DNA from 4 places in the Cedecea davisae genome. Region 3 is predicted to be linked to each of the others. Evidence: predicted binding sites of a transcription regulator. Region 3 holds the regulator's gene; each other region holds the start of a gene.

Region 1 (7,965 bases), 1.9 Mb from region 3:
CCCTGGTGGCGGTCAGCACGGGTCTGTTGCAGAACATGAGTCGTGACGAAGCCGAAGCGGTTATCGCCCACGAAATTAGCCACATCGCCAACGGCGACATGGTGACCATGACCCTGATTCAGGGCGTAGTGAACACCTTCGTTATCTTCATCTCTCGTATCATCGCTCAGGTGGCTTCCGGCTTCCTGTCCGGGAACAGAGACGATAACGAAAGCAGCAACGGTAACCCGATGGTCTATTTCGCTATCGCTACGGTGCTGGAGCTGGTGTTTGGTATTCTGGCCAGCATCATTACCATGTGGTTCTCACGTCACCGTGAATTCCATGCGGATGCAGGCTCCGCGAAGCTGGTAGGTCGTGAGAAGATGATTGCCGCGCTGCAGCGTCTGAAAACCAGCTATGAGCCGCAGGAAGCCAGCAGCATGATGGCGTTTTGCATCAACGGTAAGGCGAAGTCGATGAGCGAGCTGTTTATGACTCACCCGCCGCTAGACAAACGTATCGAAGCGCTGCGCAGCGGCGAATACCTGAAATAAACGAAGTCTTGAAGTAAAAAGCGTGCCCTGAGCGGCACGCTTTTTTTATGCCTGCGCGCGGGGCTGGGACATTCGTAATCCGCTGACGATGGCGGCAACGGTGGCAAAAATACCCGCCAGCACCAGCGAAGCGTGAGTGCCGCCGGTGGTAAACAGGTTGAACATAAGCGCCACCAGCGCAGCGCCGCAGCTTTGGCCAAGCAGACGCGCCGTGCCCAGCATTCCGCTGGCTCCGCCGCTGCGGTGAGGAGGAGCCGAAGAGATAATAGTGTGGTTGTTAGGCGACTGGAACAGGCCAAAACCCGCCCCGCAAAGCACCATGCGCCAGATGATATCGATATCGGACGGATTATGCGGCAGCAGCGCCAGGGCGAATAATCCGCAGGCCATAACGGCCAGCCCCACGGCCCCCATCAGCCCGGCATGGAGGCGCTCGATCAGGTAGCCCGCGAGCGGAGCCATCACCATTGTTGCCAGCGGCCACGGAGTCAGCAGCAGCCCCGTCTCCACTTCACTGCGCCCGAGGGTGGTTTGCAGGAAAAAGGGCAGAGCAACCAGGGCCAGCATTTGCGCGGCGAACGAGCATATGGATGTGCCTATCGACAGCGAAAAAATTGGGATGCGCAGCAGATCAACCGGCAGCAGCGGGAAAGGAAGTTTGAGCTGGCGGCGAATAAAGAAATAACCCACGACCGCAAGCGCGACCAGTTCGCCAATGATCAACGGGGCGGGCTGACCCTGAGAAAATCCGCTGATAGCCGAAATCAGCAGACCAAAGGTCAGGGCGTTCATTATCGCACTCGGCATATCGAAACGCTGGCCCTGAGATTTTTGCTGATTAGGCGGCAAATAGCGCAGCGCCAGAACCAGAGCCACAATACCAATCGGTACGTTAATCAAGAACAGCCACTGCCAGGAGGCAACGGAGAGGATGGCGGCGGCCACGGTCGGCCCGGCTGCGGAGGATACGGCAACAATAAACGAATTCAGGCCCATGCCACGGCCAAGCTGGCGCTGGGGATAGATCAGGCGGATAAGCGCGGTATTGACGCTCATTAATGCCGCACCGCCAAAGCCCTGCAATACGCGCGCAAAGGTTAACATCGGCAGAGAGTCAGAAACCGCGCAAAATAACGACGTCAGGCAGAACAGCATCAGCCCGCATTGATAAATACGCCGGTAACCAAAGATATCGCCAAGGAAAGAGAGCGAAAGCAGGGAGACAATAATCGCAATTTGATAGGCGTTTACCACCCAGATTGATTCAGCCGGGCTGGCATTAAGATCGTGTGCAATCGTGGGCAGGGCAACGTTGGCGATAGCGCCATCCAGAACGGCCATCATGATACCCAGCGCTATGGTGAGTATTGCGCCATAGCGCTGAGGCGCAGGGATGCCGTCGGACAAGAGTTTATCCATACTATAAATTGTGCTGTCTAAATTCGTCAGGAGAGTAGCTAATTTATCATTAATCCCTTCGCGTTATGCCGCAGATTTGTAACGAATCAGCAGGCTTTGATTGCGGTGCTCGCGGGGCGACGCATATACTAAAAAGCAGTTCCGATTTTTATAAAATAAACAAGATCGAGGTGATGAATGGCGCTTGTAGACCCCGATAAGCAACCAGATTCAGTTTCTTCCGTGTTGAAAGTGTTCGGCATTTTGCAGGCCCTCGGCGAAGAGAAAGAAATGGGGATCACCGAGCTGGCTCAGCGCGTGATGATGTCCAAAAGCACCGTCTATCGCTTCCTGCAAACCATGAAATCCCTTGGCTATGTTGCCCAGGAAGATGAGTCGGAAAAATACTCTATTACCCTCAAGCTGTTCGAACTGGGCAGCAGCGCATTGCAGAATGTCGATCTTATTCGCAGCGCCGACGTGCAAATGCGAGAACTCTCCCGCCAGACCAGAGAGGCCATTCACCTTGGGGCGCTGGATGACAGCAGTATCGTCTATATTCACAAAATCGATTCGCTCTATAACCTGCGTATGTACTCCAGGGTAGGGCGACGCAACCCGCTTTATAGTACCGCGATTGGCAAAGTCCTTCTGGCCTGGCGCGAGCGGCCTGAGGTGCTTGATATTCTCAGCCCGGTGGAATATTTCCGCAGCACCGATCGCACGATTTGCAGCACTGAAACGCTATTACCGGTGCTGGATATCGTTCGCAAACAGGGCTACGGCGAAGATAATGAAGAGCAGGAGGAGGGCATTCGCTGCGTGGCGGTGCCGGTATTTGACCGTTTTGGCGTAGTGACGGCGGGTATGAGCATCTCTTTCCCAACGTTGCGCTACAGTGAAGAGCGGCTGGAGGAGTACGTTAAAATTCTTCATCAGGCCGCCGGCAGCGTCTCCCGGGAGCTGGGCTACAATCACTATCCTTTCTGAGCGGCTGGCTAAGCCGCGCGGCGGCTTCATTATTAGCCGTTATCAATGGGTGTATCAGTTTTGCGTAGTATCGGGCAGTCGGTTAAACCGATGATACCGCTGTCTGTGTGAATAAACTGCGCGGTAACGGTATTACGTGCGGTCAGATATTTGCACTGCAATCCAAGCCCTGCGGCATTTTCTTTGCTGCCAATGAGAACGCCATAGCCGGATAGCAATAATCCAATCCAGATCAATGCGATAACGACAACAGTACGGATAATAAAGCGCATAGATACCTCATGTATCAATCAGGAACAGTAAACATCTTACTTTGATCTATAGGCGTCACAATCTGATGATTCTGAAATAAAAAAGCAGGAATCGTTACTTATAGTTTATGTGGATGGTGTTAAATTGGCGAAATTATACGGTCAAAAGGTGGCGTAGCAGTGAGAAAGTACAGATGGGTGATTGTTTTAGTTATTGTCGTTGCCTGCCTGCTGTTATGGACTCAAATGATAAATGTGATGTGCGACCAGGATGTGCAGTTTTTCAGCGGCATTTGTACCATTAACAAATTTATCCCCTGGTAGTGATTTTTCTCTCCCTGCCTCAGGTGTAGAATGCTTTTTTTATTGAGGTGGTAAGATGAACGAATTGAGTTTTGGTGCTTTGAGTTTCATGCCGCTGGCTATCTCGCTGGTGACGCTGATTATTGGCCTTGTACTGTGGTTTTTTGTGAATCGAGCCAGCGGTCGTGCAAACGAGCAAATCGCGCTGCTCGAAGAGCTGGTTGACTTGCAAAAACGTCAAAACGCACTGCTGCGCCGTCTGTGTGAAGCAAACGAGCCGGAGCAGGAGCAAAAGCCTGTTGCGAAAGCGCAGGAAGAAGATGTTGACGACGATTTTGTTCGTCTGGTAGCAGAGCGCTAAGCGAGCTGGAGGTGGGATGAGCTGGAAAAACCCCTGGTATAATCCGCAGTTATCCCACCATCTTCCCGATGGGTTCCGCAATCCGGAGCCCTCTGTTCGCCAGCCGGGTGCCGTAAAGCGCTGGCGCCAGGAACGTAAAGCGCAGCAGCTTCCTCACCCTCCGGCTTCAGGCTACTCCGCTTTTATACAAAACTGGTGGCAGCAGGTAAGCCTTAGCGGCAGCGATGACCGCGCCTGGTGGCTGGGACATGCCAGCCTGTTATTGAGACTCAATGGCAACTATTTACTGACCGATCCCGTCTTTTCACGTCGGGCATCTCCGCTTTCCTTCGTTGGCCCCGTCCGGCGAACCGACGTTCCGTTGGATATTAAACAGCTACCGCGGCTGGATGTGGTGCTTATCTCCCATAATCACTACGATCATCTGGACACTAAAACCATTCGCCAACTGGTGCGTCGTTTCCCGAACGTGCATTTCTTCGTGCCGCTCGGCCTGAAGTCCTGGTTCAGCAAACGCGGAATTGAGCAGGTAACGGAGCTGGACTGGTGGCAAAGTTTTAACTGGCAAGGGATGGCTTTCACCGCCGCGCCTGCAAAGCACTGGAGTATGCGGAGTTTCTGGGACAGGAACCGCTCGCTGTGGTGCGGCTGGGTAGTGGAGCAGGGGGCGCTGCGGTTTTGGTTTAGCGGCGACTCGGGTTATACCGAATCGCTGGAGGAAATTTACCGTCGGCTTGGGCCGTTTGATATGGCGGCGTTGCCGATTGGAGCCTACGAGCCGCGCTGGTTCATGGGCGACCACCATATGGACCCGCAGCAGGCGGTGAAGCTGTGGAGATCGATGGGTAAACCGACTACGATTCCAATCCACTGGGGTGTGTTTGAATTAGCCGATGAGACGCTGGATAAACCGCCGCAGGAATTGCGCGAAGCGCTGGAACAGGCCGGGGAAAGCCCGGAAGGCTTTTCGCCGCTGCGCATTGGTCAAAGTTTGCCCTTATTGAAGAAATAAGGATTAAATATTATTCCCCGTCATCACTATTCTATTTTGTTAAATTAAATCACCTTCCGTAATCGCGGGATAATTCATCGAAACGTTTTTATTGCCTTATCATGGGGCAATATGTCATTAAACTTTCATTATTTTGGTGCAGTATTATTAGCCGACTGCGCATGTTTTATTCCTTTGTTCAGAAAAAACACAGCGGTGAAATTGGCCCGCGTTTCGCTGTGACTTGCGTTAGGTCATTTTGTGCATAGATATGCATAAAAAATCATAAAGATATATTCTCAAAATATGATTTTATTGGCCTGACATCTGGACGAAAAGTAAGGTTTAGGCTAAGGTTCAAAAGTTGCCAAAATTTTCTTGTAACACAGTCTGTTGCGGCAACTTTCCGTGGTTAAATTTATATTCAAAAAGCGCGAGTTGATTACTTAAAGCAACCGTGTAATTTTCTGAATCTGTGCGGCAGATCGACACATGCTTAAAAATGGCTTGCCATTGTTTACGTTGTGTGTGATAACACGTTGGGTTAAACGAGGTACAGTTCTGTTTATGTGTGGCATTTTCAGTAAAGAAGTCCTGAGTAAACACGTTGTCGTTGAATACCGCTTCTCTGCCGAGCCTTATATTAGTGCCTCATGCAGTAACGTCTCTGTTTTATCTATGTTATGCCTGCGGGCGAAGAATACAATCTAAGGAATTTTGCAAAATGGCAAAGATTAAAGGTCAAGTTAAGTGGTTCAACGAGTCTAAAGGTTTTGGCTTCATTACTCCTGCAGACGGCAGCAAAGATGTATTCGTACACTTCTCTGCTATCCAGGGTAACGGCTTCAAAACTCTGGCTGAAGGCCAGAACGTTGAATTCGAAATCCAGGACGGCCAGAAAGGCCCTGCTGCAGTTAACGTGACTGCCATCTAATTCTGCTGGATTAGAGCTCAGGCGCGAATAACGCCGAATTGAGATAAAAGCCCCGCTTCGGTGGGGCTTTTTCATGTCTGTCATTAAGCCACTGTTTTGCAAAATATTAACAAACTGACGCATTTGTTGCCTCTTGTTGCAAACCTGCGAAGGTTTTAGCACTGTTGCCCCGGTAAAATTTCCCCAATCTGGTTAAATCTTTCAATTGCTTAGGTCGTGCAAGGAGTGGTTGTGAAGAAGGGTATTCCGGCGTTAACCGGTAATTTTATCCAGTGGCGATTTGGGCTACTGTGCGTAGCCATCACCGTGAGCCTGGTGTTTTTGCTCGGGCGTATTGCCTGGCTGCAAATCATCTCTCCGGATAATCTGGTTAAGCAGGAGGACATGCGCTCCCTGCGCGAAGAGCCGATCGACGTCCCTCGCGGGATGATTGAAGACCGCAACGGTAAACCTCTGGCGGTGAGCGTGCCGGTAGAAGCCGTGTGGGCTGACCCAAAAACGGTGATGGAGAAGGGCGGCGTGCTGGTGAACAGCCGCTGGCAGGCTCTGGCATCGGCGCTGCACGTTCCCCTCAGCGAAATTTCCGCCCGCATTCATAGCAACGAGCGTGGCCGCTTTATTTATCTGGCCCGCCAGCTCGATCCCCAACAGGCTCACTATATTGATAAGCTCAATATTCCTGGTATCGCCCTGCGTGATGAGTCGCGGCGTTTTTACCCGGCCGGGCGCGTGGGCGCTAACCTGATTGGCTTCACCAATATCGACGACCAGGGCATTGAAGGGATTGAGAAAAGCTTTAACCAACAGCTGACCGGGAAAGAAGGCGAGCGCCTGGTGCGCAAAGATCGCTATGGTCATGTTGTGGAGAATATTACCGAAACGCCAGCCAGCCCGGCCCACAACATTATGCTCAGCATTGATGAGCGCCTGCAAACCGTCACCGAAGATGCATTGAGCAACGCCGTTTCATGGAACAAAGCGGAGTCCGGCGCGGCGGTGGTCATCGATGTGCAAACCGGTGAAGTGCTGGCGATGGCAAATTATCCAACCTTCAACCCTAACAACCGCGATAACGCGAAGCTGGACGACTTCCGTAATCGTGCCATCAGCGATACCTTCGAACCCGGTTCAACGGTGAAACCTATGGTGGTGATGACCGCGCTCCAGCAGGGCATTGTCAGGCCGGACAGCGTTATCGACACGCATCCTTTCACCCTTGATGGTCACCATATCCGCGACGTGGGCTACTATCCGCAGTTGACGCTCACCGGCGTGCTGCAAAAATCGAGCGATACCGGCGTGTCTCGCCTTTCACTGGCGATGCCGATTCAGGATATCTGGGATACCTACCACAAATTCGGTTTTGGTGTGCCAACCGCTATCGGGCTGACCGGAGAGAGCCGTGGCCTGCTGCCGGTGCGCCAGCGCTGGGGCCAGCTGGACAGGGCAACTTTCGCCTTTGGCTACGGCCTGATGGTGACGCCGCTTCAACTGGCGCACGTCTACGCCACCATCGGCAGTTTCGGCATTTCGCGCCCGCTGTCGATAACGCGCGTCGATCCCCCGGTTGAAGGCAAAAGGGTGATGTCGGAAGAGATAGTTCACCAGGTCGAGCATATGATGGAAAGCGTTGCTCTTCCTGGCGGCGGCGGCGTCAAGGCCGCAGTTCACGGCTATCGTGTGGCGGTAAAAACCGGTACAGCCAAGAAAATCGGCCCTGACGGTAAGTATGTCGATCAGTACATCGCCTACACGGCGGGCGTGGCGCCTGCCAGCAACCCGCGCTATGCCCTGGTGGTTGTCATTAACGACCCGTCAAACGGCAAATATTACGGCGGCGCGGTTTCTGCCCCGGTCTTTAGCCAGATCATGGGCGACGTATTGCGCCTGGAGAACATTGAGCCAGACGGCCTGCCGGCGGGCGACAACAGTATGATGGTGCTGAACAAAATAACCAACGATCGCGCGGCAATGTAGCGGTTTGGCAAACGGGGCGTTACACTTGCGCCCTTTATTGCCTCCGGAGTTTTTTATGTCCTGGCTTTGCCCGCTCTGTCATACCGTGCTTGCCAACAGCGCGAACAGCTATCGCTGCCCTCAGGGGCATCAATTTGATATCGCCAAAGAAGGCTATGTTAATTTGCTGCCCGTTCAGCATAAACGTTCGAAAGACCCCGGCGACAGCGGCGAAATGATGCAGG
Region 2 (7,965 bases), 1.0 Mb from region 3:
ACTGGCATTTTTTTTATCCCTCAGCTTTATTCCGGCGCTAAAATAAGCTCTAAACTCGCTATATAGCTGTAACAAAGAGAGATTAGGCCAAATTTCTACTTTTTACCCTCATGCTGGTGCCGGTGTTTATCAAAAACCGGCCCCAAAACGCCCGGTAATGGATGATTTAGCGGCAATGCATTTTTTGCTGCAAAATATGTAGAATTTTCAAGGCTAAATCGGTTTACTTCTCGAACTCACACGATTCAGGACACGTATGTCAAACAGTGCAATGAGCGTGGTTATCCTTGCCGCAGGCAAAGGGACCCGCATGTATTCAGACCTCCCGAAAGTGCTGCACACTCTGGCCGGAAAGCCAATGGTTCAGCATGTTATTGATGCGGCTAATAAGCTGGGCGCTCAGCGGGTTAACCTGGTATACGGCCACGGCGGCGAACTGCTTAAGCAGACCCTGAGCGATGACTCGCTGAACTGGGTGCTTCAGGCAGAACAGCTGGGAACCGGCCACGCAATGCAAATGGCCGCGCCTTTCTTTGCCGATGACGAAGACATTCTGATGCTTTACGGCGACGTGCCGCTGATCTCTGTTGATACTTTACGGCGCCTGCGTGAAGCCAAACCGCAAGGCGGCATTGGCCTGCTGACCGTTAAGCTTGACGATCCAACCGGCTATGGCCGTATTGCGCGTGAAAACGGGCAAGTTGTCGGCATTGTTGAACATAAAGACGCGAGCGAAGAGCAGCGCAAAATCAACGAGATCAACACCGGGATTCTGGTGGCTAACGGCGCAGACCTGAAGCGCTGGCTTGGTAAGCTGGATAACAACAACGCCCAGGGCGAGTTCTACATCACGGACATTATTGCCCTGGCCCACGGTGAAGGGCGCGAAATCGCCGCCGTTCATCCGGATCGACTGAGTGAAGTTGAGGGCGTGAATAACCGCCTGCAACTCTCCCGCCTGGAGCGCGTATTCCAGACCGAACAGGCGGACAAGCTGCTGCTGGCCGGCGTCATGCTGCGCGATCCGGCACGTTTCGATCTGCGCGGTGAATTGGTTCACGGACGCGATGTTGAAATCGATACTAATGTCATTGTGGAAGGCAAGGTCACGCTGGGCAATCGCGTCAAAATTGGCACCGGCTGTGTTATCAAGAACGCGGTAATCGGTGATGACTGTGAAATCAGTCCTTATACCGTTATCGAAGACGCCACGTTTGAAGCAGCCTGCACCATTGGGCCGTTTGCCCGCCTGCGCCCAGGCGCCGAGCTGGCAGAAGGCGCACACGTCGGTAACTTCGTTGAAATAAAGAAAGCTCGCCTGGGCAAAGGTTCTAAAGCTGGCCACCTGAGCTACCTCGGTGATGCGGAAATTGGCGACAACGTAAACATTGGCGCGGGCACCATCACCTGTAACTACGACGGTGCAAACAAACACAAAACCATCATCGGCGACGATGTCTTTGTCGGCTCCGACACTCAGCTGGTGGCTCCTGTCACCGTGGCTCGCGGCGTAACTATTGGCGCCGGGACGACAATCACGCGTGATGTGGCGGAAAACGAACTGGTGATTAGCCGCGTGAAGCAGACCCATATTCAGGGCTGGCAGCGTCCGGTGAAGAAAAAGTAACGGATTTATACCCCTCACCCTAACCCTCTCCCCACAGGGGAGAGGGGATCGTTCGGTGCGGTGTTTTTCTCCCTCGCCCCTTTGGGAAGAGGGCCGGGGTGAGGGGATAACATAATCCTCCACCCCAAAGCAGTAAGCATAAAAATAACCCCACTCTCTACAAGGCTCGGGGCTCCGGAAAAAACAGGTCAGCGACAACACATGGCTAACGCCATTATCAGGACTTAAAATTATGTGTGGAATTGTTGGCGCAGTAGCGCAACGTGATATCGCTGAAATCCTTCTTGAAGGGTTACGTCGCCTGGAATACCGCGGTTATGACTCTGCGGGTCTGGCGGTTGTGGACGAAAAGGGTCATATGACCCGTCTGCGTCGCCTGGGTAAAGTGCAAAAGCTTGCCGAAGCGGCTGAGGGAACCGAGCTGCACGGCGGCACCGGTATCGCTCACACCCGCTGGGCAACCCACGGCGAACCTTCAGAAACCAATGCTCACCCGCATGTCTCTGACTACATCGTGGTGGTGCACAACGGTATCATTGAAAACCACGAACCGCTGCGCGAAATGCTGCAACAGCGCGGCTACGTCTTTGTTTCCGAAACCGACACCGAAGTGATTGCTCACCTGGTGCACTGGGAGCTGGAACAGGGCGGTACGCTGCGCGAAGCCGTGCTGCGCACCATCCCTCAGTTGCGCGGTGCCTACGGCACGGTCATCATGGATACTCGTCATCCTGACACCCTGCTGGCCGCTCGTTCTGGCAGCCCGCTGGTTATCGGTCTCGGCATGGGCGAAAACTTCATTGCTTCCGACCAGCTGGCGCTGCTGCCGGTGACCCGTCGCTTTATCTTCCTGGAAGAGGGCGATATTGCCGAAGTCACCCGCCGCTCGGTGACGATTTTCGATAATACAGGCGAGCTGGTTAAGCGCCCGGACATCGAATCAAACCTGCAATATGACGCGGGCGACAAAGGTATTTATCGCCACTATATGCAGAAAGAGATCTACGAGCAGCCAAACGCCATCAAGAATACGCTGACCGGGCGCATCAGCCACGGTGAGGTGGACTTGAGCGAGCTGGGGCCAAAAGCCAACGAGCTGCTGTCTCAGGTTGAGCACATTCAAATCGTCGCCTGCGGAACTTCTTATAACTCCGGTATGGTTTCCCGTTACTGGTTCGAAGCGCTTGCTGGCGTACCTTGTGACGTCGAAATTGCCTCGGAATTCCGCTATCGCAAATCTGCGGTTCGCCGTAACAGCCTGATGATCACCCTTTCCCAGTCTGGCGAAACGGCCGATACGCTCGCTGCGCTGCGTCTTTCCAAAGAGCTGGGTTACCTTGGCTCTCTGGCGATTTGTAACGTGCCGGGTTCTTCTCTGGTGCGTGAATCCGACCTGGCGATGATGACCAAAGCCGGAACTGAAATCGGCGTAGCGTCCACCAAGGCATTTACCACCCAGCTTACCGTTCTGCTGATGCTGGTGGCTAAACTGGGGCGTCTGAAGGGTGTTGATGCTTCCGTTGAGCACGAAATCGTTCACGGCCTGCAGGCGTTGCCGAGCCGCATCGAGCAGATGCTGTCTCAGGACAAACGCATTGAAGCTTTAGCCGAAGATTTCTCAGACAAACATCATGCGCTGTTCCTCGGCCGTGGCGATCAGTACCCGATCGCGATGGAAGGTGCCCTGAAGCTGAAAGAGATTTCCTATATTCACGCTGAAGCCTACGCCGCAGGCGAGCTGAAACATGGCCCGCTGGCGTTAATTGATGCTGATATGCCGGTTATCGTTGTGGCACCAAACAACGAACTGCTGGAAAAACTGAAATCCAACATTGAAGAAGTGCGCGCTCGTGGCGGCCAACTGTATGTCTTCGCCGACCAGGATGCCGGTTTCACCGGTAGCGACAATATGCACATCATCGAGATGCCGCATGTGGAAGAGGTGATTGCCCCAATCTTCTACACCGTGCCGCTACAGCTGCTTTCTTACCATGTCGCGCTTATCAAAGGCACAGACGTGGACCAGCCGCGTAACCTGGCGAAATCGGTAACAGTAGAATAAGCTGTTGTCATAAATGTTGAATACCAGGCTGCCTACGGGCAGCTTTTTTATTGCCCGCTCGATAATTATAACTAACTGATTTTTATTGTAATAATGAGCTTATTTAGCTTAGGTTTTGTTGTGGGCTGGCCTTGTCATAAAACTGTCATAATTCGTACATTTAACTGTCACCAAACTGTCCTATTTTCTACCCTGTATTTAATTAAACAACAATTTATGAACATCTGGCAGGAGACATTATGAACGTTATGCGTACCACTGTCGCAACTGTTGTCGCCGCGACCTTATCTCTGAGCGCTTCTACTGCGTTTGCAGCTGCAAGCCTGACCGGCGCTGGTGCAACTTTCCCTGCGCCGGTGTATGCCAAGTGGGCAGATACCTACCAGAAAGAAACTGGTAACAAGGTTAACTACCAGGGTATCGGTTCCTCCGGCGGCGTTAAGCAAATCATTGCTAACACCGTTGACTTCGGCGCTTCTGACGCCCCTCTGGCGGATGACAAATTACAGCAAGAAGGCCTGTTCCAGTTCCCGACCGTTATCGGCGGCGTAGTGCTGGCAGTTAACCTGCCGGGCTTCAAATCTGGCGAACTGGTGCTGGACGGCAAAACCCTGGGTGATATCTACCTGGGCACCATCAAAAAATGGAACGACCCGGCGATTGCCAAACTGAACCCTGGCCACAAACTGCCGGATCAGAACATCGCGGTTGTACGTCGTGCTGACGGCTCCGGTACTTCCTTCGTGTTCACCAGCTACCTGGCTAAAGTGAACGAAGAGTGGAAAACCAAAATCGGCGCAGGCTCTACCGTAAACTGGCCAACCGGTCTGGGCGGTAAAGGCAACGACGGTATCGCTGCATTCGTACAGCGTCTGCCAGGCTCCATCGGCTACGTTGAATACGCTTACGCTAAGCAGAACAACCTGACTTACACCAAGCTGCTGTCCGCTGACGGCAAGCCGGTTAGCCCGACTGAAGCCAACTTTGCTAACGCGGCTAAAGGCGCTGACTGGAGCAAATCCTTCGCACAGGACTTGACCAACCAGAAGGGTGATGAAGCATGGCCAATCACCTCCACCACCTTTATCCTGGTCCACAAAGAGCAGAAAAACCCTGAGCAGGGCGCAGAAGTGCTGAAGTTCTTTGACTGGGCATACAAATCTGGCGCTAAAGAAGCTAACGCGCTGGACTATGCAACGCTGCCAGCCTCCGTGGTTGAGCAGGTTCGCGCTGCATGGAAAACGAATGTAAAAGACAGCTCCGGTAAGGCGCTGTACTAAGTGCAAAAATCCGGGGTAACGGGTATGTTACCCCGGTTTATTCAGCAACTACAAAGAGTACGCTATGGCTGTGACTAAGCCGACGTTTAAAGCCCCTGGCAAACAAGGCGATGTAATTTTCAGTGCGCTGGTAAAACTGGCTGCGGTGATTGTGCTATTTCTGCTGGGTGGGATTATCATCTCGCTGTTTATCTCCTCCCTGCCGAGCATCGAGAAGTTTGGTTTCTCCTTCCTCTGGACCAAAGAGTGGGATGCGCCTAACGAAGTCTTCGGTGCGCTGGTGCCGATTTACGGAACCCTGGTGACCTCGTTCATCGCGCTGCTGATTGCGGTGCCGGTGAGCTTTGGTATTGCCCTGTTCCTGACTGAACTTGCGCCCGGCTGGCTGAAGCGCCCGCTGGGTATTGCTATTGAACTGCTGGCGGCTATTCCAAGTATCGTGTACGGCATGTGGGGCCTGTTTATCTTTGCTCCGCTGTTCGCGACTTACTTCCAGCAGCCGGTAGGCGACGTGCTGTCCGCCGTGCCTATTGTTGGCGCGCTGTTCTCTGGCCCGGCCTTCGGCATTGGTATCCTCGCTGCTGGCGTGATCCTCGCGATTATGATCATTCCCTACATCGCCTCCGTCATGCGCGATGTATTCGAACAAACCCCGGTGATGATGAAAGAGTCGGCCTACGGCATCGGCTGCACCACATGGGAAGTTATCTGGCGAATCGTTCTGCCGTTCACCAAAAATGGCGTGATCGGCGGCGTGATGCTTGGCCTTGGCCGCGCGCTGGGTGAAACCATGGCGGTGACCTTTATCATCGGCAACACCTACCAGCTCGACAGCGCATCGCTGTATATGCCGGGGAACAGCATCACTTCCGCGCTGGCAAACGAATTTGCCGAAGCGGAATCCGGGCTGCATACCGCCGCGCTGATGGAACTGGGCTTAATTCTGTTCGTGATTACCTTTATCGTGCTGGCTATCTCTAAGTTCATGATTATGCGCCTGGCGAAAAATGAAGGGGCTCGCTCATGACCACGATGGAAATGCAAAGCAACGCGGCGCTGGCTGAATCGCGCCGTAAGATGCAGGCGCGCCGCCGCGTAAAAAACCGTATTGCCCTGACGCTTTCAATGGCGACCATGGTATTCGGTCTGTTCTGGCTGGTATGGATCCTGTTTTCAACGGTGACGCGCGGCATCGACGGTATGTCGCTGGCGCTGTTCACCGAAATGACGCCTCCGCCAAATACCGCAGGCGGTGGCCTGGCGAACGCCCTCGCGGGCAGCGGCCTGCTTATCCTGTGGGCGACCGTTATCGGGACTCCGCTTGGCATCATGGCCGGGATTTACCTGGCGGAATATGGCCGCAAGTCTGCTCTGGCCGAAGTGATTCGCTTTATTAACGACATCCTTCTGTCCGCGCCGTCGATTGTTGTAGGCCTGTTTGTTTACACCATCGTGGTGGCGAAGATGGAGCACTTCTCCGGCTGGGCGGGCGTTATTGCGCTGGCGCTGCTGCAGGTGCCAATCGTGATTCGTACCACTGAGAACATGCTGAAACTGGTGCCGGACAGCCTGCGTGAAGCGGCTTACGCTCTGGGTACGCCGAAGTGGAAAATGATCTCCGCCATTACGCTGAAAGCGTCGGTGTCCGGGATTATCACCGGGGTGCTGCTGGCGATTGCCCGTATCGCCGGTGAAACCGCGCCGCTGCTGTTCACCTCCCTCTCCAACCAGTTCTGGAGTACGGACATGATGCAGCCAATCGCCAACCTGCCGGTGACCATTTTCAAATTTGCTATGAGCCCGTTTGCCGAATGGCAACAGCTGGCCTGGGCAGGGGTGCTAATTATTACCCTCTGCGTGCTGCTGCTGAACATTCTGGCGCGCGTGATTTTCTCAAAGAGTAAACACGGTTAAATTTTACGGCGCGGCCATCGCGGCGCCGGACGGAGATTAAGAAACAGATGAGTAAGGTTGATTTAGCCCCAGGCAAAATCCAGGTTCGTGACCTGAACTTCTACTACGGTAAGTTCCACGCCCTGAAGAACATCAATCTGGATATCGCGAAGAACCAGGTTACCGCCTTCATCGGGCCGTCAGGCTGTGGTAAGTCCACCCTGCTGCGCACCTTTAACAAAATGTACTCGCTCTACCCGGAGCAGCGTGCAGAAGGTGAAATCCTGCTGGATGGGGAAAACATCCTCACCCAGAGCCAGGATATCGCGCTGCTGCGTGCCAAAGTGGGCATGGTCTTCCAGAAGCCGACGCCGTTCCCGATGTCGATTTACGACAACATCGCCTTCGGCGTTCGCCTGTTTGAAAAGCTTTCCCGTAGCGATATGGACGAGCGCGTGCAGTGGGCTTTGACTAAAGCCGCATTGTGGAACGAAACTAAAGATAAACTGCACCAGAGCGGCTACAGTCTCTCCGGTGGCCAGCAGCAGCGTCTGTGCATCGCCCGCGGTATCGCTATTCGCCCGGAAGTGTTACTCCTGGATGAGCCGTGCTCCGCTCTTGACCCAATCTCTACCGGGCGCATTGAAGAGCTGATTACCGAGCTGAAAGAAGACTATACCGTGGTGATCGTGACCCACAACATGCAGCAGGCGGCGCGTTGTTCTGACCACACGGCGTTTATGTACCTCGGCGAGCTGATTGAATTTAGCGAAACCGATACGCTGTTTACTACGCCAGCGAAGAAACAAACCGAAGATTATATTACTGGCCGCTACGGTTGATTTGGAGAGCGCGATGGACAACCTCAATTTAAATAAACATATTTCCGGCCAGTTCAACGCCGAGCTGGAGTACATCCGCACTCAGGTCATGACCATGGGCGGGCTGGTGGAGCAGCAGCTTTCCGACGCTATCACCGCTATGCACAACCAGGACAGCGAGCTGGCCAAGCGCGTTATTGCCGGTGACCAGAAGGTCAACATGATGGAAGTGGCTATCGATGAAGCCTGCGTGCGCATCATCGCTAAACGCCAGCCAACCGC
Region 3 (7,965 bases):
TTACCGTGTCTATCCACATCATTGTCTGGCTGAAGCGGCTGAAAGCGCGAGGCAGCAGGGAGTGCAGCACTTCGTCTTTCAGGGAGTCTTTCTCGGTCTTTTTCAGCTTACGTGCCTGCTCCGCTTCGAGCTTATTGATTTTGGCTTCCAGAGCCTGTTTGATAACCGGAGCCGGCAGAATTTTTTCTTCTTTACGGGCGCAAATCACAATCTGGCCGTTGGCAACATGGGTTAATGCATCGCTGTTCGAGCCCATCGGCGACACCCAGCCGGTTTTTGCCATGTCCTGGCTGCCGCAAGGGGTGAAGGTGAAGGCGGCTAACTGTTTTTCCATTGCATCCGCCGTCAGCGTGATGTCACGGCTTAGACGGTAAACCATTAAATTTTTAAACCACAGCATGATTCTGTCCCAGATTGTCAGTTAAACGCAGCGGGCATGATAACGAATTGACGGCCTCGTTTCATCGCATTTGCTTAGATGCCATTCTATACTATTGATAATTATCACCAAATGAGGAAGTTCATGTGCGCATAGGTATCGATCTCGGTGGTACAAAAACAGAAGTAATCGCGCTGGCAGATGACGGAAAGCAGCTCTACCGCCACCGGCTGCCAACGCCTAAAAATGACTACCAGGCCACCCTCAAAAACATCGTTGAGCTGGTGCGGCTGGCGGAAGAAGCAACGGGCGAGACCGGTACGGTTGGGCTGGGTATTCCGGGGTCAATCTCCCCTTATACCCGGGTAGTGAAAAACGCGAACTCGACCTGGCTTAACGGCCAGCCGTTCGACAAAGATCTCAGCAGCGCGCTCAAGCGCGAAGTCCGGCTGGCAAATGACGCCAACTGCCTTGCGGTATCAGAAGCTATCGATGGCGCGGCCGCCGGGGCGCAGATTGTGTTTGCGGTGATAATCGGCACCGGCTGTGGCGCAGGGATTGCCATCAACGGCCACAGCCTGATTGGCGGCAACGGCACGGCGGGAGAGTGGGGCCACAATCCTCTGCCATGGATGGATGAGGATGAGCTGCGTTTTCGCGCTGAAGTGCCGTGCTATTGCGGCAAGCAGGGCTGTATTGAAACCTTTATCTCCGGCACCGGGTTTGGCACGGACTACCAGCGCCTGAGCGGGAAAACGCTGAAGGGCAATGAGATTATCAACCTGGCTGAACAGCAGGATCCGCTGGCCGAGCTGGCCCTGAGCCGCTATGAAACGCGGTTGGCTAAATCTCTGGCGCATATTGTTAATATTCTCGACCCGGATGTGATTGTGCTGGGCGGCGGGATGAGCAATGTGGAGCGTTTGTATCGCACCGTGCCGCAGCTGATTAAGCCCTGGGTATTTGGCGGCGAGTGCGAAACGCCGATTCGCAAAGCCGTGCACGGTGATTCCAGCGGCGTTCGGGGCGCGGCGTGGCTTTGGCCGTTAGAGAAGTAAATCGCACCCCTCATCCTCCAGGAGGGTGAGGGGGAGATGTTCGTTATTCCCAGGGTAAAAGGTCAATCTACCGCGAAAACCTTATCCAGCCGGCTCACGCCCAGCCCGTTAATTTTCTTCACTTTAATCTGCACCGGAATACGTTCCTTCATCGCCTCAACGTGGCTGATTACGCCGATGGTTTTCCCGCTGGCGTTCAGGGTGTCCAGCGCGTCGAGCGCGGTATCCAGCGTCTGCGCGTCCAGAGTGCCAAAGCCTTCATCAAGGAACAGCGAGTCGATGCGGGTTTTGTGGCTTACCAGGTCGGAAAGCGCCAGCGCCAGCGCCAGGCTCACCAGGAAGCTTTCGCCGCCGGACAGCGTGCGGGTGTCGCGCACCGCGTCGGCCTGCCAGGTGTCCATAACCTGTAGCTCCAGCGCTTCGCTGTCTTTACGCTGCAACAGGTAGCGGCCGTGCAGGCGATTAAGCTGGTTGTTTGCCAGCCAGACCAGGTTATCCAGCGTCAGTCCCTGGGCAAATTTACGGAATTTATCGCCTTCTCTGGAGCCGACCAGGGCGTTGAGATAGCCCCAGTCCTCCGCCTGAGCCTCGCACTCTTTGATCTCCTGCATCAGCGCCTGCTGGCGCGAGCGGTTCTCTTTGTCGTGGCTTTGCTGCTGCTTTATTTGCCCCTGCTGAGAGGCGTTTTCACGCAGCCGGTGGGCCAGATCTGCAATTTGAGCCTCAAGAACGCTGATGTCTGCTTCTTCGCCGAGTGTTTCCGGGCGTGACGTCAGGTGCTGGGCCAGCGCCGTTTCGGCCTGCTCAAGCAGCGTCGTTTGCTGCTGCTGCTGACGCTCCAGCTGCTGTTTGTGCTGCTCAAGCTCGAGCCGGACGTTTTCTTCCATCAGGGCGCAATGGAACTCTTCTTCGTCGCTGAACTGGCTGGCTGCCAGCGCGGCGCTGAACTGCTCCTGGGCCTCGCGGGCCGCGGCTTCGCTCTGCTGTAGCTGCTGCGCCAGAGACTGACGCTGGCCTTCCAGCAGGTTGCATTCATTGTGCAGAGTCTGCCAGTTTTGCAGCGCGGCCTGGTGCTCAGACTCGGCAAGCATCGCGGGGGCCGAGCCATCGTCCTGAAGGGTTGAAAGCAGCATTTCAAGGGTGGAAAGCTGCTGGCGGAGCTGCGGCAGTTTATCCTGCTGCTGTTGCCACTGTTGGGACTCCTGCTGGCGGGCATCCAGCCAGCTTTGCTCTTCGCCCGGCTGCGGACGCGCAAGGCCAACCTGCTCCAGCGCCGCCTGAAGCGAAGCGTTCCGGGCGTTAAACTCGGCGCTCATCTTTTGGAGCTGTTCGCTGTCTCGCTGGTATTGCGCTTCGAGCGCCTGGCGCTCTGCGAGCTGGCGCAGCTGCTGTTCACGCAGCTCCTGCTCTTCCAGCCACTGGTTCAGATCGTCTTGTGGCGTTAAGGCTATGCTCAGCCCGGCGCATTGCTGCTGCCAGCGGGCCGAGAGTGAGTCTGCCTCTTCCTGTAGCGCCGCGCCTTCATGAACTCGTTTTTCGCGCTGCTGGCGCTGGGTTTCAAGTTGGCCCTTGAGGGCGAAACCCTGCTCGGCGAGCGCGGCGACTTCAAGCTTCAGGGCGGCCAGGCGCCGCTGGTTTTCTCCCGGCTCCAGCGCCTTATAGGCCTCAACGGCCGGGTGCTGAGTTGAACCGCACAGCGGGCAGGGGGCGTCCTTTTGCAACTGAGCACGTTCGGCCTCAAGGCTATGGATCCGTTTTTCCTGCTCGACGACTTTTTCCAGATCGGCTTCATGCTGGCGTTTATCTTTGTACTGCTGGCGTTTTTGCCCAAGCTCGACATCACAAGCGGCAATTTGCTTATCCAGCTCCTCCAGATCCCGCACCAGCCCTGATTTGCGTTTTTCCACAGTGGCAAACTGAGGTTGCAGGGCTGCCAGCTGTTGGCGACCAGGCCTGGCGGCCATTAGCTGCTGTAAATGAGTGCTTACTTCGTCCGGCGTTAACGCCAGATTTATCTCCGGCAGTGCCTGTAATTTTTGCTGGCTACTCCGCAGCGCCTGCTGCAGATCGCCAAGTTGCTTTTCATCCCGCTGCAGCTGGCCAAAGGCCATGCGCCAGCCCGCAAGTTCGGCGCTCCAGAGGCGATAGCTATCGTGGGCAGAGAGCCAGTTCTGAACCTGCTGAGCCTCCGCCTGAAGTTTTTCAGCCTGAACGGCCGCCAGCAGCCGGGTTTGCTGGCGATGCACCGAGGCGTGGCGTAAGCGTGCATTCACACTTTCCGCCGCTTCGGCATTTTGCTTCAGCGCCTGCTGCTTTTCCTGGAGACGCTGCCAGTGCGGGCGCAGCTTTTCGGCAGGCAGCGCACGAGCCAATTTGTCCAGCTGCGGGGCGGCATCCAGCAGAGCCTGATTAGCGGTATTCAGCCCCAGCCGCTTTTGTTCTTTATCGGTAGTCAGCTTGCCCAGCTGGCTCAGCCAGTCCCGATGCTGCTGGCGCAACTGCTGCTCGGTGCCCAGCGTTTGTTCTTCAAGAGTGAGCGCCTGCAAACTTGCCGTGAGCTGCTGTTGCTGCTCTTCGCTGAGCAGGGCAACGCCCGCCGCCTGAGCCAGCAAATTTTCCAGCCGAATTTTGATTTGCTTGTGGTTTTCAAATACCGCAGCGGAGACGGTGCCGTAGATTTCTGTGCCGGTCAGCTCTTCGAGCAGCGAGGCGCGGTCGTTGGCATCGGCATTTAAAAATGCCGCGAATTGCCCCTGAGAGAGCATCATCGAACGGGTAAAACGGTCGTAATCCAGCCCGGTTAGCGAGGCAACAAGGTCGAGCTTGTCTTTGATTTTGTCCGCAAGAATTTTGCCGTCGCTGATTTGGGCCAGCTCCACGCGCGGCGCCTGAAGGTTGCCGTTTGCCGCATTCCGTGCGCGGTTCTGGCTCCAGAAAGCGCGGTAGCCAACGCCCTTAACCTCAAACTCCACCTCGGCCAGGCACTCGGCGGTGTCTCTGGTCATCAGGTCGTTCTGCGACTGCGATACGCTGCTCAGGCGCGGCGTTTTGTGGTAGAGCGCAAGACAGATGGCGTCCAGCAGCGTGGTTTTGCCCGCTCCGGTCGGGCCGGTAATGGCAAATAGTCCGTTGCTGGCGAAGGGTTCCCGAGTGAAATCAATCTTCCACTCGCCCTTGAGGGAGTTAATATTTTTTAAACGCAGGCTAAGAATTTTCATGCCTGTTCCTCCTGCTGGTGCAGGTCCGAGAGCGTTTGGGCAAACAGCGTTCTCAGCCTGGCGGCGCGTTCTTCGGTAGTTTCTTCCTGGCTAAGGCGGCGCTCAAATACCTCTTCAACGGTCAGCTCGCTTAGCGTCTCTTTATGCTGGCTGGCGATGACCCGCTCGCGCTGTTCGCGGCTGCGGCGCAACAGCACAACTTCTACCGGCAGGGTGTCGGTTAAAGCCTGAACCTGACGCTGCATATCGTGAAGATATTCATCGGTGGCGATTTCGATATCCAGCCAGACTTTTGGCTCGGCAGGGGCATTACGCCACTGCTCAAGCTGCTGTTCTATCTCCCTTAGCGAACCTTTTATCACCGCTAACGGCTGGCTGACCGGGACTTCAAGGGCTTCGACGCCCGCAAGCTGGCCGCCGCTGAATTCAACCAGAAATACGCTTTTAGCTTTGCCCGTTTCGTCGAAGCTGAGTGCAATCGGGGAGCCGCTGTAGCGGATATGTTCGCTGCCGCCAATCTTCTGCGCCCGGTGGATGTGGCCCAGCGCGATATAGTCAGCCGGAGGAAAGTGCTGCGCCGGGAAGGCGTCCAGGGTGCCGATGTAAATGTCTCTCACCGCATCGGATTTGGTTACGCCAACCGTGGTGAGATGCCCGGTGGCAATAATCGGCAGCGGACGGTCGCCGCGTAATGCGACGGCGGCGTCGTAGCACTGCTGGTAGTGCTCGCTAATTGCTTCCATTAATGAGCGCTGCTTCTCATGGCCGGAAAGCCCGGCCTGGCTGCTTTGAATATCGCGCGGGCGCAGAAACGGGATTGGGCACAAAATAGCGCCGGGCGTGCCGTCTTTGTTATTCAGCACCAGCGCCTGCTCTTCCTGGCGATGCCGGGCGCTGGCGATAACGCGAGTATTCAGGCAGGCGAGCAGCTCGCGCGACTCGTTAAGCGTGGCGACGGAGTCGTGGTTGCCCGCCAGCACAACAAGCTGGCAGCCGCTGGCCTGCAACTGCACCACAAAACGGTTATAGATTTCACGGGCGTAGCTCGGCGGCGAGCCGGTATCAAAAATGTCACCCGCTACAATTATGGCATCCACCTGATGTTCGGCCGCCGCGTTAAGCAGCCAGTCAAGAAAGGCCTGGTGTTCAGAAGCCCGGCTTTTGGTATAGAAATTTTGGCCGAGGTGCCAGTCTGATGTGTGGAGAATGCGCATAACCTGTCCCATGGCAAAGAGGCGAGTTTCCGATTATAAGCTATTGAGCCGCCAGCGTAACCGTGCGCGAAACTCAGCGGCTGTCATAATTCAAAAAGGTGAAATATCGGACGGTCATCTTTTTCATAAATCTGTCACAAATCTGACGCATACTGGCGCACAATTAATAAGAGATGGTCTCTTTTCAACAGGGTAAATCATGGCGAGACGCATTTTAGTCGTAGAAGATGAAGCTCCGATTCGTGAAATGGTGAGCTTTGTGCTCGAGCAAAATGGCTTCCAGTCGGTAGAGGCGGAAGATTATGACAGCGCGGTTAACCTGCTGATTGAACCTTTCCCCGACCTGATCCTGCTGGACTGGATGCTGCCGGGCGGTTCGGGTATCCAGTTTATTAAGCACCTTAAGCGTGAAGCGCTGACCCGCGAAATCCCGGTGATGATGCTAACCGCGCGCGGAGAAGAAGAAGATCGCGTTCGCGGGCTTGAAGTCGGGGCCGACGATTACATCACCAAACCGTTCTCGCCAAAGGAACTGGTGGCGCGTATTAAAGCGGTAATGCGCCGTATTTCGCCGATGGCGGTGGAAGAGGTGATTGAGATGCAGGGGCTGAGCCTTGACCCGTCCTCGCATCGGGTAATGACCGGTGAAGACCCGCTGGATATGGGGCCAACCGAGTTTAAGCTGTTACACTTCTTTATGACCCACCCGGAGCGCGTTTACAGCCGTGAACAGCTGCTTAATAACGTGTGGGGAACCAACGTTTACGTTGAAGATCGCACCGTAGACGTGCATATTCGCCGCCTGCGTAAAGCGCTGGAAACAAGTGGTCATGACAAAATGGTGCAAACGGTTCGCGGCACGGGTTATCGTTTTTCAACCCGCTTTTAAAATGCTTACAGGAGCGTGACGCGTGCTGGAACGGCTGTCATGGAAAAGGCTGGTACTGGAGCTGATGCTCTGTTGTTTACCGGCGGCTATTCTTGGATTGATCTTTGGCCATCTGCCGTGGTTTTTACTGGCGGCAGTAACCTCCCTGCTGAGCTGGCATTTCTGGAATCTCCTTCGTCTGTCCTGGTGGCTGTGGGTTGACCGCAGCATGACTCCGCCTCCGGGCCGGGGAAGCTGGGAGCCTCTGCTTTACGGGCTGCATCAAATGCAGCTGCGTAACAAAAAGCGCCGTAAAGAGCTGGGTAATCTGATCAAGCGCTTCCGTAGCGGGGCCGAATCGTTGCCCGATGCGGTGGTGCTGACCACGGAAGAGGGCTCTATTTTTTGGTGTAATGGCCTGGCCCAGCAGCTGCTTGGGCTGCGCTGGCCGGACGATAACGGCCAAAACATCCTTAACCTTCTGCGTTATCCCGAATTCACACAGTATGTGGCGAATCAGCAGTTTAATCGCCCGCTGACGCTGGTGATGAATAATGGCCGCCACCTTGAGTTCCGCCTGATGCCGTATGCCGACGGGCAGTGGCTGATGGTGGCGCGTGATGTGACGCAAATGCATCAGCTTGAAGGCGCCAGGCGTAACTTCTTCGCCAACGTCAGCCATGAGCTGCGCACCCCGCTAACCGTGTTACAGGGTTATCTGGAGATGATGCAGGATCAGGCGCTGGAAGGCCCGCTGAGGGATAAAGCATTACATACGATGCGAGAGCAAACGTCGCGCATGGAAGGGCTGGTTCGACAACTGCTGACCTTGTCGAGAATTGAAGCGGCACCGGCGCTGTCGATGAATGAAAAAATCGACGTTCCGCTGATGCTGCGCGTTGTTGAACGCGAGGCGCAGACCCTGAGCCAGCAGAAGCAAACGCTCACTTTTAACGTTGAGCCTGGGCTACAGGTTTACGGCAATGAAGAGCAGTTGCGCAGCGCCATTTCCAACCTGGTGTATAACGCCGTGAACCATACTCCGGAGGGGACGCACATTACCGTGACCTGGCGGCGTCAGCCGCACGGCGTGGCGTTTAGCGTTAAGGATACCGGGCCGGGGATTTCAGCGGAGCACCTTCCTCGCCTTACCGAACGTTTTTATCGGGTGGATAAAGCCCGTTCCCGGCAGACGGGCGGCAGCGGGCTTGGGCTGGCGATTGTGAAG
Region 4 (7,965 bases), 2.4 Mb from region 3:
GCTGGAGTCACACAAAGTCTGCGTTGAGTATCAGTGCCGGGAAGGTTATTGCGGCTCATGCCGGACTAAGCTGCTGGCAGGTGAAGTGCAATGGCTGACCGAGCCGCTGGCCTTTATTCAGCCCGGCGAGATCCTCCCCTGCTGCTGCAAAGCGCGGGGAGATATCGAACTCGAGATGTGAAGATGTGAAAAAGGCCGCTAAGCGGCCTTTTTATTTACTACTGCTGTTTTTTAAGGAACTGCACGCCCTTGTCGGGGAAGTCGGTAAATAACCCGTCCACGCCCGCTTTGTTATAAAGCACGTCATACAGCTGATTTACGTCGCTCACGTAATCCGGCAGCGCGTCCGCCCTTACCGTATAAGGATGTACCGTCAGCTTGCTGGCGTGCGCCTCGGTAACCATATCGGTCAGCCTGACGTGGCCTTTCTTCGAGTCCTTTTCCACCAGCATGTGATAGTCGGGGCCGATACCGTCGGCATACTGCGCAATCTGCTTCATGGCGCCCGGCTTGAACATCCAGTCATAGCTGTAGTTGGCCCACTTCCCGTCCGCCTGCTTCTCCTGGGTTTCATTCCAGTCGGTATAGGCAATCAGCTGTACCAGCTTCAGGTCCATGCCCATCTTCGGCTCAAGCTGGTTCTTAATGCGCTTCAGCTCGGCGGCGTCAAAGCATTGCAGGTAAACCTTGTCCTGCTTGCCGGTGTAGCCGTACTGCTTGAGCACCTCCAGCGTTTTAGCCGCGATGTCCTTGCCTTCCTGATGATGGAACCACGGGGCCTTAATTTCAGGGTAAATCCCGATATTGTGCCCGGTGGAGTGGTTCAGCCCCTGGATAAACTCAATCTCTTCCTCAAAGGTATGCACGCGGAAGTCGGACTTGCCCATCGGGAAGCGGCCAGGGTAAGTCTGCACCTGCTTGCCGTTAACGATATCGAAGCCTTCGGTAAACTTCAGCGACTTGATTTCGGCAAGCGTAAAGTCGATGGCGTAGTAACGCCCGTCTTTACGCGCCCTGTCGGGGAAGCGCCGGGCCACGTCGGTGACCCTGTCCAGATAGTGGTCATGCAGCACCACCAGCCGGTCGTCTTTGGTCATCACCAGGTCTTGCTCAAGGTAGTCCGCCCCCTGAGCGTAGGCCATGGCTTTTGCCGGTAAGGTATGCTCCGGCAGGTAGCCGCTGGCTCCCCGGTGGGCAATAACGATTTTGTCCGCCGTCTGGGCAAATGCGGCGCTGGTTGCCACCAGCACTACGCCCGCCAGCAGGGATTTTGCAATCAGTTTCATTTCGCTCTCCTTAGCCGTTCTTCAGCAGTTTTTCATCATGCTGTTTACGTTCGCCAATCATCACCACAATCAGCAACAGCACCGCCAGCACGCTACCGCCAATCATGACGATGAACCCGCCGTCCCAGCCGAAGAAGTCAACGGTATAACCCACAATGGCGCTGGCCGCTACCGACCCGCCAAGATAGCCGAACAGGCCGGTAAAGCCCGCCGCCGTACCGGCAGCCTTTTTAGGTGCCAGCTCAAGCGCATGCAGGCCGATAAGCATCACCGGGCCATAAATCAGGAAGCCGATGATTATCATACAGGCCATATCCACGCCCGGATTACCCGCAGGATTAAGCCAGTAAACCACGGTGGCGATGGTCACCAGAATCATGAAGAAAACGCCGGTTGCGCCGCGGTTGCCCTTAAAGACTTTGTCCGACATCCAGCCGCACAGCAGCGTGCCCGGAATGCCCGCATATTCGTACAGGAAATAGGCCCAGGAGGATTTATCCAGCGCAAAATGCTTCACTTCTTTCAGGTAGGTCGGTGACCAGTCCAGAATGCCGTAACGCAGCAGATAGACAAACACGTTAGCAATGGCGATGTACCACAGCAGGCGGTTCGGGAACACGTACTGCATGAAGATCTGCTTCGCGGTTAACTCTTCTTCCGCTTTATCGTTGTAATCCGTTGGGTAGTCGTTTTTGTACTCTTCAATCGGCGGCAGGCCGCAGGATTGCGGAGTATCACGCATCAAGCCAAACGCAACAATGGCCACAAAAATGGCGGCAAAAGCAGGCATATAAAGCGCCGCATGCCAGTCGTTAAACCACGCCATGCCCAGCATAAACAACAGCGGAGGAATACCGCCGCCGACGTTATGGGCGCAGTTCCAGACCGAAACAATCCCGCCGCGCTCCTTCTGCGACCACCAGTGAACCATGGTACGCCCGCACGGCGGCCAACCCATCCCCTGGAACCATCCGCACAGGAACAGCAGCACGAACATGCCCGCGATGCTTGACGTTGCCCACGGCACAAAGCCCATAAACAGCATCACCGCCGCAGCGAGTATTAAACCGGCAGGCAGGAAAACGCGCGGATTCGAGCGGTCAGAGACCGACCCCATGATGAATTTCGAAAACCCGTAGGCGATGGAAATCCCGGATAGAGCAAAACCGAGGTCGCCGCGCGAGAAGCCCTGATCAATTAAATAAGGCATCGCCAGCGTGAAGTTTTTTCTTACCAGATAGTAAGCGGCGTAACCGAAAAAGATGCCCATGAAGATCTGCCAGCGCAGGCGGCGATAGTGCGGGTCTATCTGCTCCTCTGGCATACGCGCTTTATGCGCTGCGGGTTTGAAGATACTTAACATACGTGCCTCCGTGGCCTGGATTTGCAGCGGGAGCAAACGGCTCCTGCCAAATGTTCTTTTGCGAGCGCATCTTAGTTATCAATGCGCGTATTTACTGTGAAACATCGCACACAATGTTACATTTTTATTACAAAGAGGCGAAAGCGTGCATTGAACGACGCTTTATTTTCGTTTTTTGCTCGAATTTGCTCGCAATCAAACATTTCGTTCTTTATTTATGGCTGAATACCTGTAAATAAAGCAGGGATAAAGGGAGCGCCAGGTGAGCAGAGAAACGGACGTAATTATCATTGGCGGAGGGGCTACCGGAGCCGGAATAGCGCGCGACTGCGCCCGCCGCGGGCTTAGCGTGCTGCTGCTGGAACGCCACGACATTGCCACCGGCGCTACCGGGCGCAACCACGGCCTGCTGCACAGCGGCGCGCGCTATGCGGTGACCGACGGCGAGTCCGCTAAAGAGTGCATTGAGGAAAACCGCATCCTGCGCCGTATCGCCCGCCACTGCATTGAGCCCACCGACGGCCTGTTTATCACCCTTCCGGAAGATGATTTAGCTTTTCAGGGCGGGTTTATCGCCGCCTGCCGCCGGGCGGGAATCAATGCCGAAGCGCTGGAGGTAAAAGAGGCTCTGCGCCTCGAGCCGTCGGCTAATCCAGCGCTTATCGGCGCGGTACGCGTCCCGGACGGAACGGTCGATCCCTTCAGGCTCACCGCTGCCAACATGCTGGATGCCAGAGAGCATGGCGCAGAAGTGCTCACCGGCTGCGAAGTTACCGGCCTGATTCGCGAAGGGGCCAGAGTTTGCGGCGTCAAAGTCTTCAACCATTTGACCCGCCAGCCCGATGAATTGCGCGCCGCCATGGTGGTCAACGCCGCCGGGATTTGGGGGCAGCATATCGCCGAGTATGCCGATCTGAAGGTGAAAATGTTCCCGGCCAGGGGTGCGCTGCTGATCCTCGGGCATCGCATTAACAATATGGTCATCAACCGCTGCCGCAAGCCTGCGGATGCCGACATTCTGGTGCCGGGCGACACCATCTCGCTTATCGGCACCACCTCCACCCATATTGATTACGACCAAATCGACAATATGCGCGTGACCGCCGACGAAGTGGATATTCTGCTGCGCGAAGGAGAAAAACTGGCGCCGATCCTTGGGCAAACCCGCATTTTACGCGCCTATGCCGGCGTGCGTCCTCTCGTTGCCAGCGATGACGACCCAACGGGGCGCAGCGTCAGCCGCGGAATAGTGCTGCTCGACCATGCCGCACGCGACGGCATGGACGGGTTTATAACCATTACCGGCGGCAAACTGATGACCTATCGCCTGATGGCAGAGTGGGCTACCGACCTGGTTTGCCGTCGTCTCGGCAATACCGCACCCTGCACTACCGCCACGACTCCACTTCCCGGCTCCGAGCAGACCACGGAGCAAACGCTGGGCAAAGTCATTTCTCTTCCCCCAACCATTCGCGGCTCGGCGGTCTGGCGCCACGGCGACCGCGCAACCCGCATGCTGAATAACAGCCGGTTGAGCAACAGCCTGGTGTGCGAATGCGAGGCCGTCACCACTGGCGAGGTGCGCTACGCAATCGACGCTCTGGGGGTAAAAAGCCTGGGCGACCTGCGGCGCAGAACCCGCGTGGGCATGGGCACCTGTCAAGGTGAGCTGTGCGCCTGCCGTGCGGCCGGGCTTTTGCAGCGCTTTCAGCAGACCACGCCAGCCCAGTCGCTGGAACAGCTTTCCCATTTTCTTAACGAGCGCTGGAAAGGCGTGCGCCCCATAGCCTGGGGCAACGCCCTGCGAGAAAGCGAATTTACCGCCTGGGTTTACCAGGGGCTTTGCGGCCTGGATAACGGAGAACAAGGATGAAATTCGACACCATTATTATCGGCAGCGGGCTGGCGGGGCTGACCGCCGGAATACGGCTGGCAGAGAGCGGCCAGCGCTGCGCCATGATCAGCCGCGGGCAAAGCGCCCTGCATTTCTCCTCCGGCTCGCTGGACCTGCTCTCCACTCTGCCTGACGGCGGCCAGGTTGCTGGCCTGGAGACGGCATTAGATAGCCTTGCGCAGCAGGCTCCGCATCATCCTTATAGCCTGATGGGCAAAAAAACCGTGCTGGAACTTGCCGCAGAAAGCGAGCGGCTGCTGGCCAGAGCCGGGGTCGAACTTGAAGGTAGCTACCTGCAAAACCACCGGCGAATAACGCCGCTCGGCAAGCAGAGAGCCAGCTGGTTAAGCCCTCCTGAAGTTCCGCAGGCTCCGCTGCCGTGGCAAAAAGTGACGGTAATTAATATCGCGGGCTTTCTGGATTTTCAGGCCGAGCTGATTGCCGGTTCGCTGTCGGACTCGGGCTGCGCGGCGCACGTTGCCGAACTCACCCTGCCCGCGCTGGACGTCCTGCGTAATAACCCCAGCGAGTTCCGGGCGGTCAACATCGCTCGCCTGCTCGACCAGCCTCAGAACCGCCAGGCGCTGACGGAAGAGCTTAAAATGCTGCTGGGCAGCGGGGAAGCGATGATCCTGCCCGCCTGCATCGGTCTGGAAGGCGATACCGTCTCTTCCCTGCAAAAAGCCCTCGGCATCCCGATTAAACTGCTGCCAACGCTGCCGCCTTCGGTTCTCGGCATGCGTCTTCATGAGGCCCTGCGCCGCCGCTTTCAGTCGCTTGGCGGGCTGCTGATGCCGGGCGATGCCGTCACCGGCGCACGGCTCGAGCAGGGCTATATTCGTGCCCTGTTCACCAAAAACCATAGCGAAGTGCCGCTGCGTACCGACAACGTTATTCTCGCCAGCGGCAGCTTCTTTAGCGGCGGGCTACAGGCGGACAGAGAGCGTATCTTTGAGTCAATTTTCGGCCTGGATATCGACTCCCCGATGGCTCGAGCCGAATGGAGCAACGAAGACTTCTTTTCGCCGCAGCCCTGGCTGCAATTTGGGCTAAAAGTCGATGAACACTTTCACCCCTTCCACCAGGCCACACGGATGGAAAATTTGTACGCAATTGGTGCCGTACTCGGCGGCTTTGACCCCATCGCACAGGGATGTGGCGCAGGCGTTTCGCTGCTAACCGCCCTGAGTGCCGCCCGGCAAATTCTCGCTACCGCGGAGGAAAGCCATGAATCTGCTTGATGAAACCAGCTTTGAAAGCTGTATTAAGTGTACGGTCTGCACTACCGCCTGCCCGGTTAGCCGGGTTCGCCCGGAATATCCGGGGCCAAAACAGGCCGGGCCGGATGGCGAGCGGTTGCGTCTCAAAGATCCTTCTCTGTACGACGACGCGCTGAAATACTGCACCAACTGCAAACGCTGCGAAGTCGCCTGCCCTTCTGAAGTTAAAATCGGCGATATTATTCAGCGCGCGCGCGCCAAATATGGCGAACACAAACCTTCCCTGCGTGACGCCATTCTCAGCCATACCGATTTAATGGGCACGCTCTCCACGCCTTTCGCCCCGCTGGTTAACGCCACAACCGGCCTGAAGCCGGTGCGCAAGCTGCTGGATAAGGCGCTAAAAATTGATTCGCATCGGGAGCTGCCTAAATACTCTTTCGGCACTTTCCGCCAGTGGTATCGCGGCCAGGCGGCCCACCAGGCCAGCTTCGGGCAGCAGGTTGCCTTCTTCCACGGCTGCTTTGTTAACTACAACCACCCGCAGCTTGGTAAAGATTTGGTAAGCGTCTTCAACGCGATGGGCATCGGCGTACAGTTATTGAAAAAGGAAAAATGCTGCGGCGTACCGCTTATTGCCAACGGTTTTATTGATAAAGCGAAGAAACAGGCGACGGTAAATGCGGCTTCGCTACGCGAGGCGGTGGAACAGCGTGGTTTACCGGTCGTTGCCACGTCATCAACCTGTACTTTCACGCTGCGCGATGAGTATCCGCACTTACTGGGCGTGGATACCGGCCCAATCCGCAATCAAATCGAACTGGCAACGCGTTATATCTGGAAATTACTGGAGGAGAATAGCAGCAGGCTAATGCTAAAAAGCACGCCGCTGCGTATCGCTTATCACACGCCCTGCCATATGGAAAAAATGGGCTGGCCCCTTTATTCACTGGAGCTGCTGCGCCGTATTCCCGGCGTGGAGCTGGTGATTCTTGACTCGCAATGCTGCGGTATTGCCGGGACTTATGGTTTTAAAAAAGAGAACTACCCGGCCTCCCAGCTCATCGGCGCGCCGCTGTTTCAGCAAATAGAAGAGAGCGGCGTGGACCTGGTGGTAACCGACTGTGAAACCTGTAAATGGCAAATAGAGATGTCCACCAGTAAACGCTGCGAGCACCCGATAACCCTGCTGGCCCGGGCGCTCGCCTGACGCTTAGCGGCTAACGGACTCCACTACGTTAATCCAGCCATGATCGCTCTCAAGCGGCTGGCCGTTAAGCCAGCGGCGCAGTATGTTGAGGGCCATCATGGCGCAAACTTCCTGCCGGGTGGATAAAGCATGGCGGCTGACGCCAAACTTCACCCCAAGCCCGTATGCGCCGTGCGGCGTTGCGAGGGCAAAATTAATCTGCTGTGCCTCGGCTCCGGCGACGACCAGAGCGATATCAGCCTGTTTATGCAGGCGTTGCGCAATGCTGTACTCCAGCGCCGCATTTAGCGTATCTGCCTGAGCGGGCAGAACTTCGCTGGCCTGCAAAGCGGCCTGCTCGCGGGAAAGCTGCAGCGCCAGTAAGCCGCCGGTAAACTGCTCGCTCAGGGTAATCGTCAGATTTTTTTCAGCAAGCCGACGGGAAATTTGCGCCGCCAGCCCTTCAGTGCCTTCAAAAATCAGGCTTTCACCGGCAACGCGCCTCACCTCCGGCCACACCGCTTCCATTGCCGCACGCTGGCCGGCGGGGCCGGTGAGCTTGAGTTCAATAATAGGCATTGACGAGCGGTAGCCCATCACCACGCCTTCGGGCAGAACCAGCGGATCAAGGCTCTGCGCCAGTTCGCTTTCAGAACGCCCGAAAGTAGTCAGACGCAGGCAAACCGGCGGCTCCGGCAGCGTAAAGCGCTCACGCAGGCTCGGCATTATCTGCTGGTCTACCATAGCTTTAAATTCGGACGGCACGCCGGGGGTGAAATACATCACGCAGCGGTTCAGTTTCAGGGCAAAACCGCAGGCGGTGCCGACAGGATTATCGATCATCTCGCTTCCGGCCGGGATCTGCGCCTGTTTGCGGTTGCTGGGGGCCATCACCCGCCCGCGCTCGGCGAAGAATTGTTCCATATGGGCCAGCCATTCCTCATGTTCAACCAGCGCCACGCCCGCGGCAGTTGCCGCCGCCAGCGCGCTTAAATCATCGCTGGTGGGCCCGA

The links. Region 3 encodes PhoB, which activates phosphate uptake and scavenging genes when phosphate is short. Its sites were predicted from a motif close to CTGTCATAAAACTGNCNNAT; they were not measured.
Region 1: kdgR (DNA-binding transcriptional regulator KdgR) is a predicted target of PhoB. The motif match lies at 2,021-2,040, and genes of this name have one in related genera.
Region 2: pstS (phosphate ABC transporter substrate-binding protein PstS) is a predicted target of PhoB. The motif match lies at 3,821-3,840, and genes of this name have one in related genera.
Region 4: glpT (glycerol-3-phosphate transporter) is a predicted target of PhoB. The motif match lies at 2,763-2,782, and genes of this name have one in related genera.

Annotation. Positions count from the first base shown of each region.
Region 1 is NZ_CP172054.1:1,907,942-1,915,906, forward strand. It holds gene htpX (protease HtpX) at 1-536, shown strand, start outside; gene ACG1VR_RS09470 (MFS transporter) at 582-1,955, opposite strand; gene kdgR (DNA-binding transcriptional regulator KdgR) at 2,133-2,924, shown strand; gene ACG1VR_RS09480 (YobH family protein) at 2,957-3,196, opposite strand; gene mgrB (PhoP/PhoQ regulator MgrB) at 3,356-3,499, shown strand; gene ACG1VR_RS09490 (YebO family protein) at 3,555-3,839, shown strand; gene ACG1VR_RS09495 (MBL fold metallo-hydrolase) at 3,856-4,851, shown strand; gene ACG1VR_RS09500 (DUF2627 domain-containing protein) at 5,398-5,541, shown strand; gene cspE (transcription antiterminator/RNA stability regulator CspE) at 5,555-5,764, shown strand; gene ftsI (peptidoglycan glycosyltransferase FtsI) at 5,996-7,741, shown strand; gene rlmA (23S rRNA (guanine(745)-N(1))-methyltransferase) at 7,797-7,965, shown strand, end outside.
Region 2 is NZ_CP172054.1:4,810,759-4,818,723, forward strand. It holds gene glmU (bifunctional UDP-N-acetylglucosamine diphosphorylase/glucosamine-1-phosphate N-acetyltransferase GlmU) at 257-1,627, shown strand; gene glmS (glutamine--fructose-6-phosphate transaminase (isomerizing)) at 1,860-3,689, shown strand; gene pstS (phosphate ABC transporter substrate-binding protein PstS) at 3,929-4,969, shown strand; gene pstC (phosphate ABC transporter permease PstC) at 5,034-5,996, shown strand; gene pstA (phosphate ABC transporter permease PstA) at 5,993-6,883, shown strand; gene pstB (phosphate ABC transporter ATP-binding protein PstB) at 6,931-7,704, shown strand; gene phoU (phosphate signaling complex protein PhoU) at 7,718-7,965, shown strand, end outside.
Region 3 is NZ_CP172054.1:3,773,123-3,781,087, reverse strand. It holds gene rdgC (recombination-associated protein RdgC) at 1-400, opposite strand, end outside; gene mak (fructokinase) at 526-1,437, shown strand; gene sbcC (exonuclease subunit SbcC) at 1,500-4,655, opposite strand; gene sbcD (exonuclease subunit SbcD) at 4,652-5,869, opposite strand; gene phoB (phosphate response regulator transcription factor PhoB) at 6,069-6,758, shown strand; gene phoR (phosphate regulon sensor histidine kinase PhoR) at 6,781-7,965, shown strand, end outside.
Region 4 is NZ_CP172054.1:1,367,984-1,375,948, reverse strand. It holds gene yfaE (class I ribonucleotide reductase maintenance protein YfaE) at 1-181, shown strand, start outside; gene glpQ (glycerophosphodiester phosphodiesterase) at 219-1,286, opposite strand; gene glpT (glycerol-3-phosphate transporter) at 1,297-2,649, opposite strand; gene glpA (anaerobic glycerol-3-phosphate dehydrogenase subunit A) at 2,912-4,522, shown strand; gene glpB (glycerol-3-phosphate dehydrogenase subunit GlpB) at 4,519-5,784, shown strand; gene glpC (anaerobic glycerol-3-phosphate dehydrogenase subunit GlpC) at 5,771-6,973, shown strand; gene ACG1VR_RS06985 (nicotinamide mononucleotide deamidase-related protein YfaY) at 6,977-7,965, opposite strand, start outside.